2 regions of the Desulfitobacterium metallireducens DSM 15288 genome follow, and region 2 is predicted to be linked to the other one. Evidence: predicted binding sites of a transcription regulator. Region 2 holds the regulator's gene; the other holds the start of a gene.
What was found. The regulator HrcA, encoded in region 2, represses chaperone genes, less so after heat shock. The targets are predictions, from matches to a motif close to TGTTAGCACTCNNNNNNNNNGAGTGCTAACA.
Positions count from the first base shown of each region.

Region 1: groES (co-chaperone GroES) is a predicted target of HrcA. The motif match lies at 1,719-1,749, and genes of this name have one in related genera.

Region 1 covers NZ_CP007032.1:859,705-864,133, reverse strand. Annotated here, with positions in the region: gene groL (chaperonin GroEL) at 1-1,352, opposite strand, end outside; gene groES (co-chaperone GroES) at 1,396-1,680, opposite strand; gene DESME_RS04120 (hypothetical protein) at 2,116-2,367, shown strand; gene DESME_RS04115 (NYN domain-containing protein) at 2,481-3,302, opposite strand; gene DESME_RS04110 (MogA/MoaB family molybdenum cofactor biosynthesis protein) at 3,374-3,874, opposite strand; gene DESME_RS04105 (MOSC domain-containing protein) at 3,874-4,308, opposite strand; gene moaC (cyclic pyranopterin monophosphate synthase MoaC) at 4,337-4,429, opposite strand, start outside.
Region 2 covers NZ_CP007032.1:2,592,658-2,597,086, reverse strand. Annotated here, with positions in the region: gene lepA (translation elongation factor 4) at 1-375, shown strand, start outside; gene hemW (radical SAM family heme chaperone HemW) at 1,079-2,206, shown strand; gene hrcA (heat-inducible transcriptional repressor HrcA) at 2,377-3,414, shown strand; gene grpE (nucleotide exchange factor GrpE) at 3,433-4,059, shown strand; gene dnaK (molecular chaperone DnaK) at 4,085-4,429, shown strand, end outside.

The DNA.
Region 1 (4,429 bases), 1.4 Mb from region 2:
TGACGAAGGGGTTCTTCCAACGAGCGACGGATAATCGCTACGCCAGTTTTTTCGTCTCCAAGTAAGCTTTTCAAGCTATCAAGTGCTTGAATTGCATCGATCAAGGTTGTACCGCCACCAGCGACAATACCTTCTTCAACCGCAGCGCGAGTTGCAGCTAAAGCATCTTCAATCCGGAGTTTCTTCTCCTTCATTTCTGTTTCAGTTGCAGCACCAACTTGGATAACGGCTACGCCACCAGCCAATTTAGCCAAACGTTCTTGGAGTTTTTCACGATCGAAATCAGAAGTGGTTTCTTCAATTTGTTTTTTGATCGCTTCAACCCGTTTTTGAATTTCATCTGTACTTCCAGAGCCATCAACGATTGTGGTTTCTTCCTTGGTCACGCGCACTTGGCGAGCACGTCCAAGCATTTCAATCGTAGTATTTTCCAGTTTAAGACCGAGATCCTCGGTAACCACTGTACCCCCTGTAAGAACTGCAATATCTTCGAGCATTGCTTTACGACGATCTCCAAAGCCAGGAGCTTTAACTCCTACGCAAGTGAAGGTTCCACGAAGTTTGTTGACAACTAAAGTTGCCATAGCTTCCCCTTCAATATCCTCAGCAATGATCAAAAGTTGGCGACCTGCTTGAACTACTTTTTCAAGAACAGGAAGGATATCGGCAATGGCGCCAATCTTCTTATCTGTGATCAAGATGTAAGGATCATTCAAAATGGCTTCCATTTTATCGGTATCTGTAATCATGTAAGCAGAGATATAGCCACGGTCAAATTGCATACCTTCAACCACTTGAAGTTCAGTCGTCATTCCTTTAGCTTCTTCAACGGTGATGACGCCGTCCTTACCGACTTTTTCCATTGCTTCGGCAATTAAATTACCAATTGTTTGATCTCCAGCAGAAATGGACGCAACTTGGGCAATTGCTTCTTTGTTTTCAATTACCTTAGCATTAGCTTTGATATCTTCAACGATGACACCAACAGCTTGTTCAATCCCCCGTTTAATACCCATCGGGTTAGCACCCGCTGCGACATTTTTCAGACCTTCGCGAATAATGGCTTGCGCAAGAACGGTTGCTGTTGTCGTTCCGTCACCTGCAACATCATTCGTTTTAGTTGCTACTTCTTTAACGAGTTGAGCTCCCATGTTTTCAAAAGGATCTTCCAGCTCAATGTCTCGAGCAATTGTTACACCATCATTGGTGATCAGGGGAGAACCAAATTTTTTATCTAAGACAACGTTACGACCTTTAGGTCCTAACGTTACGCGGACCGCTTCAGCCAGAGCATTAACACCACGTTCAAGAGCATGGCGGGCTTCTTCATTAAAAACGATTTGTTTAGCCACTTTAAATATCCTCCTTAAAAATTATGATTTACATCTTAAATAATTAGCCTACAATTGCTAAAATATCGCTCTCTTTCAGGATTAGATATTCTTCGCCATCATATTTAACTTCGGTACCCGCATATTTGGAATAAATCACGCGGTCTCCGACTTTAACATCGAGAGCAACACGCTCACCTTTTTCCATTTTTCCAGGTCCAACTGCTACAATTTCACCTTCCATTGGCTTTTCTTTAGCCGTATCCGGCATGATGATTCCGCTTTTTGTTTTTTCCTCTAATGGAAGTGCTTTAATAACGACGCGATCGCCCAAAGGTTTGATGTTCATTGAAGAAATTCCCTCCTTAAGATTATTTTATTATTTTTTGTTAGCACTCACTCGTAACGAGTGCTAACATCTAAGTATTATAATATGCAAGGGCGAAGATGAAATCAAGCGTTGCAAAACGTCAATATCGTTGAATATTCGAATTTATCCATTTATACCTTCGAATATCTCCATCTTACTGCGTTATTTATATAACATGAATTTCAAGGTCTCCCCACCTGCTCTAACTCCTATATTAACCAAGCCGGTCAAGTTTTATTCGTGATCTGTTCCCTCTACTTGAACTTTTTTGACATTTGATCATACACTAAATTAGAAATAGAAAGTCTTGGTTAGCAAAGGGAGATTCCTTCTAACAAAGCTTTTAATCCTCTCCGCTCTAATCTTCTAGGAGGTCGTTCCGACGGCCAATCCAAAGAAAAGGAGAATGTTATTATGAGCTTTGGAGGACTTGGAGGATTCAACTGCAGACCCTTTATTCTTGGTTTATTTGACACGTATCCCATTGGTGCTCAACTGAGAATTGGCATGGACTCTTCGTTCTGGATTGGAAACTTTGGTGGACTACAAGATGGAGTAGCGACCTTAACCAATGCGCAGCTTTTCTCCAATGTTGGAAATCCAATCGATGGTCTTCGTCCGGTTGTGCGAATTCCTCTTCGTCAAATCACCTTTGTTAGCCAATAACCTCTTCCCGGTTAGGAGTATCTCCTAACCGGCTTTTTACATATTTAGCTTTCGTAGAAGCACAAGGGGCCGCTACATTGTTCATGCAACAGCCCCACTAAAATATCTAAAAGTTAGCTTGAGATTACACCTATCTTGACATACCGTGCTCGGATTTCGCTCAGGGTATCCCCTAGGACATTCTGAACGCGTTCATTTTCGAGATTGAGCAAATATATTTTGGTTTTCCCGATTTTTAGACTTGCATCTGAAAATTCTCGCTCAAGGAAAACTTTTTCCCTTAATGCAAATCGAATGAGTTCTTTCACTTGAGATATTGACCGATGCAGCCCTTCAGTCAACGCTAATCGAGCCTTTGTTGAGGCGACATAAGCCATACTTAACTGAAGCTGGGCGAGAATCTGAATTCCTCGTTCCAGATCCTGGTCTGGTTTATACCCGAGCTCATGGTTCAAAAATTCCTCAAAGAAATTTGATCCGCCAAACGCTTGCAAAACATGATGTGTGCTTCCATTGACGCCCATCACTCGAACGTCTTTACCCCATGCTCGGATTTTTCGCGCTAGGGGTAAAAAATCACCATCACCAGTAAACAGGAGAAACGTATCAAACGTCGAGGTCCGGGTGATCAAAATTTCTTGAGCCTCAAGAATAAGTTCGACATCGGCAGCATTTTTTCTCAACTCGGTGTTTGCATAATTATTTTTACCAAACACATGGCGTGTAAAAACGTTGGTTTTTTCGAAGGACGTCTGGGTTCTCCAAAATTCTTCGCGATCAAAGTTAGCATAAAGGTAAATTCCAGTAATACTGAGATCATTTCTCTCCGCATAGGTTTGGATCGCTTGCATCAAAATTTCCGGGGTTAACTCGTATCCCCTATCTAACAAGCCCGTCCAGATATTTTCATAATCTACAAAAGCGATTGCCTTCAAAATAAAATCACCCCGTTCCCGGTTCGCCTACTATACTGTATGCGTAAACCGGACAGGGGTGACAAGCACTTTTAGGAGTTTATGGGCGTAGCACACTCACTGGCTTCCCCTTTGAGAATTTGAATTCCATGGGGTAAAGCGGGCGCGATAGCCTGCCAACATTCTTTAACCGCTTTCGGAGAACCTGGCATATTCACAATGAGGGTGCGTTTTCGCAAAGCCGCAACCGCTCGACTGAGCATGGCTTTAGGCGTAATCTTATAACTTTCATAGCGCATTACTTCCGCAATTCCAGGAACCATGCGGTCTGCGACATCCTTGGTCGCCTCTGGTGTTACATCTCGCAAAGAAAAACCCGTTCCACCGGTGGTTAAGATCAGATCTAAACTCAGCTCATCAGCCCATTCCCGCATCTTTTGAGCTAATTGTTGTTGCTCATCTGGGAGAACGACATATGCCACGACTTCTCCCTCAATCTCCTTGACTAATTCCTTTAAGAGCGCACCTGAGAGGTCTTCTCTTTCTCCTCGAGAGCCCTTATCGCTAGCCGTGATTACACCGACTCTGAACATCAATTCATCACCTCAATACTATCTCCCACCCGTACTTGGCCTCCCTCTAAGACCTTGATAAAAATTCCTTCTTTAGGCATTACGCAATCTCCAGCTTGATAATAGATCGCACATTTGGCATGACATTCCTTACCGATCTGAGTCACTTCACCTACACCCGCATCGCCGATTTTAAGTTTTGTGCCAATGGGTAAGCTCACTAGATCAATTCCTTCTGTGGTTAAATTCTCTGCAAAATCGCCAGGACCTACATCCAGTCCTTTGTCCTGCATCTTTTTAATGCTTTCCATCGCGAGCAAACTCACTTGGCGATGCCAATCCCCACCATGGGCATCCCCTTCGATTCCGAATTTCACTTTTAAAGTTCCTTCACCTACGTTTTTCTTACGCATACCTTTACGTTCGCTGGTACATACTGCAATAATTTTAGCCATTATTCTATCCCCTTTATTATAACTCTTATTAACGTACAAAATGTCCGCTCTTTCCGCCTTCTTTTTCCATAAGGCGGATTTCGCCAATCTTCATCCTTTTGTCGATTGCCTTACACATATC
Region 2 (4,429 bases):
TCCGGATATAAAGCGGCGAGATTGGTGAAACTTGATGTTCTCTTAAATGGAGATTTAGTCGATGCCCTTTCCTTTATCGTCCACAGAGATAAAGCGGATAGCCGAGGACGTAAATTGGTGGAAAAATTAAGAGGAATTATCCCGCGGCAAATGTTTGAGATACCGATTCAAGCTGTAATTGGCTCGAAGGTTGTTGCTCGGGAAACCGTGCGTGCGATGCGGAAGGATGTCCTTGCGAAGTGTTACGGTGGCGATATTTCTCGGAAACGCAAACTCCTCGAAAAGCAAAAAGAAGGAAAGAAACGCATGAAGCAGGTTGGAAGCGTAGAGATTCCGCAGGATGCGTTTATGGCGGTTCTACAGATTGACGATTAATCAGGGGATTGATACCCTGTTTCGGTGGGGCGCTGGAGATCTTTATTGAGCAAGAGCCTGGGGCGAATTGCGATTACAGCTGCTCCGGCCGGGCGCTCGCAAAGCAAACTTGCGGCTCAGACTGGTAGATGAAAGCAGGCGGGGTGCCCGACAAAATCGCCATCCCTGGCTCTGTTGTCGGCGTGGCACGTCCATGTGCCCGCCCCGCTAATGCAAGTCAGTTTTCGCCGAGTTTGCTAGCTACTCGCTAAAGGCCTCCGCATCTGTACTCGCAACTCTCCGGGCAGCTTCTTGGGTCTATTGCATGTACGGCTTGCATGACTCGGGAGGCGGCGGGCGCATTCTGCACCCAAGGCCGCGGATGCATGCACAAAGAAGCGAGAAAGACCTGGACGTGGATTTTGATTTACGGGAGAGAACGACTTAAGCAAGCAGTTATCGAAGCTTAGGCAGTGGCTCCTGCTTGAAAGCAAAGGGTTGCGAACAGGACGTGAGCAACCGCCAACAGAGTCAGGAGACGATTTTGGCGGCGTCCCGCGACCCAGAGAAGGAGACAGTGCCTTAGCTTCGGTCTGCGAAGCGCCTGGAGTGAACGGTGTAAACAAAATCCACACCCCAGAGACCTTCTCAACTCTTTTAAGACAGACATAAGAACCGTCCCCGTGTATGAAATCGTCCCTTAATTAAGAGAGGACTGAAATTGATGCCATCACTCTATGTTCACGTTCCCTTTTGCGTACGGAAATGCGCTTATTGTGCTTTTTATTCCGTACCGCTGAAAAATTCAAAGGTTCAGGATTACTTGAAGGGGTTAAAGAAAGAAATCGACCTGCGGAAAAAGGATGCCTCTGAAGGGGTATCCTCTCTTTTTGTTGGGGGCGGAACTCCAACAGCTCTTGCGGAAGAGGAGTTAGAAGCGCTCTTTGCCCTTTTAAAACAGGGATTTGATATTCCTGAAGCAGTGGAGCAAACGATCGAAGGAAATCCGGGAACGTTGACTCGAGAGAAGTTACAAATTCTCAGACGCGCGGGAATAAATCGGATTTCTCTAGGGGTGCAGTCATTTGATGATTCTCTTTTAAGGCAGATCGGTAGGATACATACGGTTCAGGACGTTCGAGAGGGAGTGCATCTGATTCGAGAAGCTGGGTTTAGAAATCTCAACCTCGACTTAATGTTTGGACTGCCAGGTCAAACTCTTGGGGCTTGGCAGGATACCTTAAAGAAGGCTGTTCAACTTGGACCGGAACACTTATCTATTTATGGACTGATGGTTGAAGAAGATACGCCGCTGGCTCAGAGTTCAAAGCTTTTGACGCTTCTTCCCGATGATGATGATCAGGCGGAAATGTATGATTGGACGAGAGAATATCTGCGAGAATCAGGCTATCTTCATTATGAAACCTCGAATTTTGCGCGACCTGGGTTTGAGTGTCAGCACAATTTAGGCTATTGGCAGGGAGAAGATTATCTAGGTCTTGGACCAGGCGCTGTCGGTTGTGTTCAAAACGTTCGTTCCAAGAATCTTGAAGATATAGACCGATATCTAATGAATCTAGAACAAAATGGGTTGCCGCTTGAACCTACTGATGTGGAAGATCTCTCTGAACAGGAGCGGATGGCCGAACGGATGATCCTTGGGCTTCGTCTTTCACAAGGAGTGAACCTCGCGTCCTTTAAACAAGAATTTGGGCTGGATATTCGGGATATTTATCGATCGGTTTTGGAACGCTATCTTACGACTAAGGTTTTAATTTTAGATGAAAAGACGTTGAAACTGAACCCCGATTTTTGGTTTGTTGCCAATGGTGTTCTGCAAGAATTCGTTTAAAATTCGCTATTTGACTTGAAAATTAGTCCTTAAAAAATATTTGACCTTCTTTGACTTTTATCTAGAAATCCTCTTGACAACAAAAGTTAAGAGTGGTAAGTTTATGTCATAATCCGTTAGCACTCATTGAGGATGAGTGCTAACAACACGGTGGGAAGGCGGTTGAGTATATGCAAATGGATGAACGAAAAAATAGAATCTTGCGCGCGATTGTCCAAGATTATATAACCACGGCTGAGCCGGTGGGTTCGCGTACGATTGCTAAAAAGTTCGATTTGGGTATCTCATCAGCGACCATCCGTAATGAAATGGCCGATATGGAGGAAATGGGACTTCTCGAGCAACCTCACACTTCTTCAGGCCGGATTCCCATGGATGCAGGATATCGCTATTATGTCAATTGTCTGATGGATCGTCCTAAGCTCAGCTCAGAAGATAAAAATGTGATTGAGCTAGAAACGACGAAACGAATTGCTGAGATTCAAGAAGTTATTTCCAATACAAGTAAACTTCTCTCCCAGCTCACCAGTTTGACGAGCATCGTCATTAGTCCTCAACGAGGGAAAAGCTCTTTTAACCAAATGCATTTTCTTCCGTACCAACCGGGGCAAGCCATCATGGTCGTTGTTAAAGAGAACGGTGTGGTTGAGAATCAGATCGTTGAAATTGGAGAAAATGTAACAGCGGAAGAACTTCAAAGAATTGCTAACGTCTTTAATGATAAGATGAAAGGCCATTCAATGATTGATGTCCGCCGTGGATTGCTTCATGAGATTTATAGTGAACTCACACGTCAACGATCGCTTATCGATCATGCTTTAGATCTGCTCACGACTGTATTCAATGAACCTGCGGATGATAAAAATAAGGTCTATCTCGGTGGAACTTTGAACATGCTTAATCAGCCCGAATTTCGGGATGTAGATAAAGTAAGAAGTCTGCTTCATGTTTTTGAAGAGGATGAACAGGTGAGAAAACTACTTATTCCAGTCGCTGATGGACTAAGTGTAACGATTGGCGGAGAAAATAGCGTTAAGGAACTGCAGGATTGCAGTGTTATCTCAGCAACGTATCAAATCGATGGAAAACCTGTCGGCTCGATTGGAGTAATTGGACCAACACGCATGGACTACGCTAAGGCGATGGCTATGGTAGATTTTATGACGAAAACGTTGACTGAACTTTTGGCGAAGCGACGAAGACTATAAGGAAGGGGCGATTAGACAATGGCCAAGTGGGGAGAAAAAACCCCAAATTTGCATCAGGAGAATGAAGAAGAAGTTGATCTCCGAGATAAAGATTTGACAGAAGGAAATCTTGCCGAGGGTGAAGTTCACGACGGCGGGGAAGAAGTCCTGGAAGATGTTCCAGAAGTATCTATGGAAGAGAAAATCCTAACCCTAGAGGCGGAGCTTAAACAAAGCAAAGAACAAGCGGATGATTATTATGCTCGCTTGCAACGTCTCCAAGCGGAATTTGATAACTTCCGGAAACGGAGTCAAAAGGAAAGAGAAGACACTTTAAAGTATGCTTCTGAACAAGTCATCGTAGCGATGCTTCCTATACTCGATAATTTTGAGCGTGCAGTGGCATCTTCACAATCCAATCAAGATTTCAAGTCCTTTTTACAGGGCGTGGAAATGATTTTGAAACAAATGAAAACAGGTTTAGAAAAAGAAGGTCTTGCTCCTATTGAAGCGGTAGGCCAGACTTTCGATCCGAAGTTACACGACGCTGTTCTGCAAGTGGATTCGGAGGAATATAAGGAAAATACTGTGGTCGAAGAGCTTCAAAGAGGATATTATCTTAAGGACAAAGTATTGCGCCCTAGCATGGTAAAAGTCTCACGCTAGCATTGATAAGGAGGAAGAATTTATTATGGGTAAAATTATTGGAATTGACTTAGGAACGACAAATTCTTGTGTAGCAGTTATGGAAGGCGGAGAAGCTGTTGTTATCCCAAATGCGGAAGGAAACCGTACCACTCCTTCAGTTGTAGGCTTCTCAAAAACAGGTGAACGTTTAGTTGGACAAGTTGCGAAACGTCAAGCCGTTTCCAACCCGGATAAAACCGTGATTTCCATTAAACGTCATATGGGTTCTGACTACAAAGTAAATATTGATGATAAAAGCTATTCCCCACAAGAAATCTCAGCGATGGTTCTGCAAAAATTAAAGGCTGATGCTGAAGCTTATCTTGGCCAGCCGGTAACTGAAGCTGTA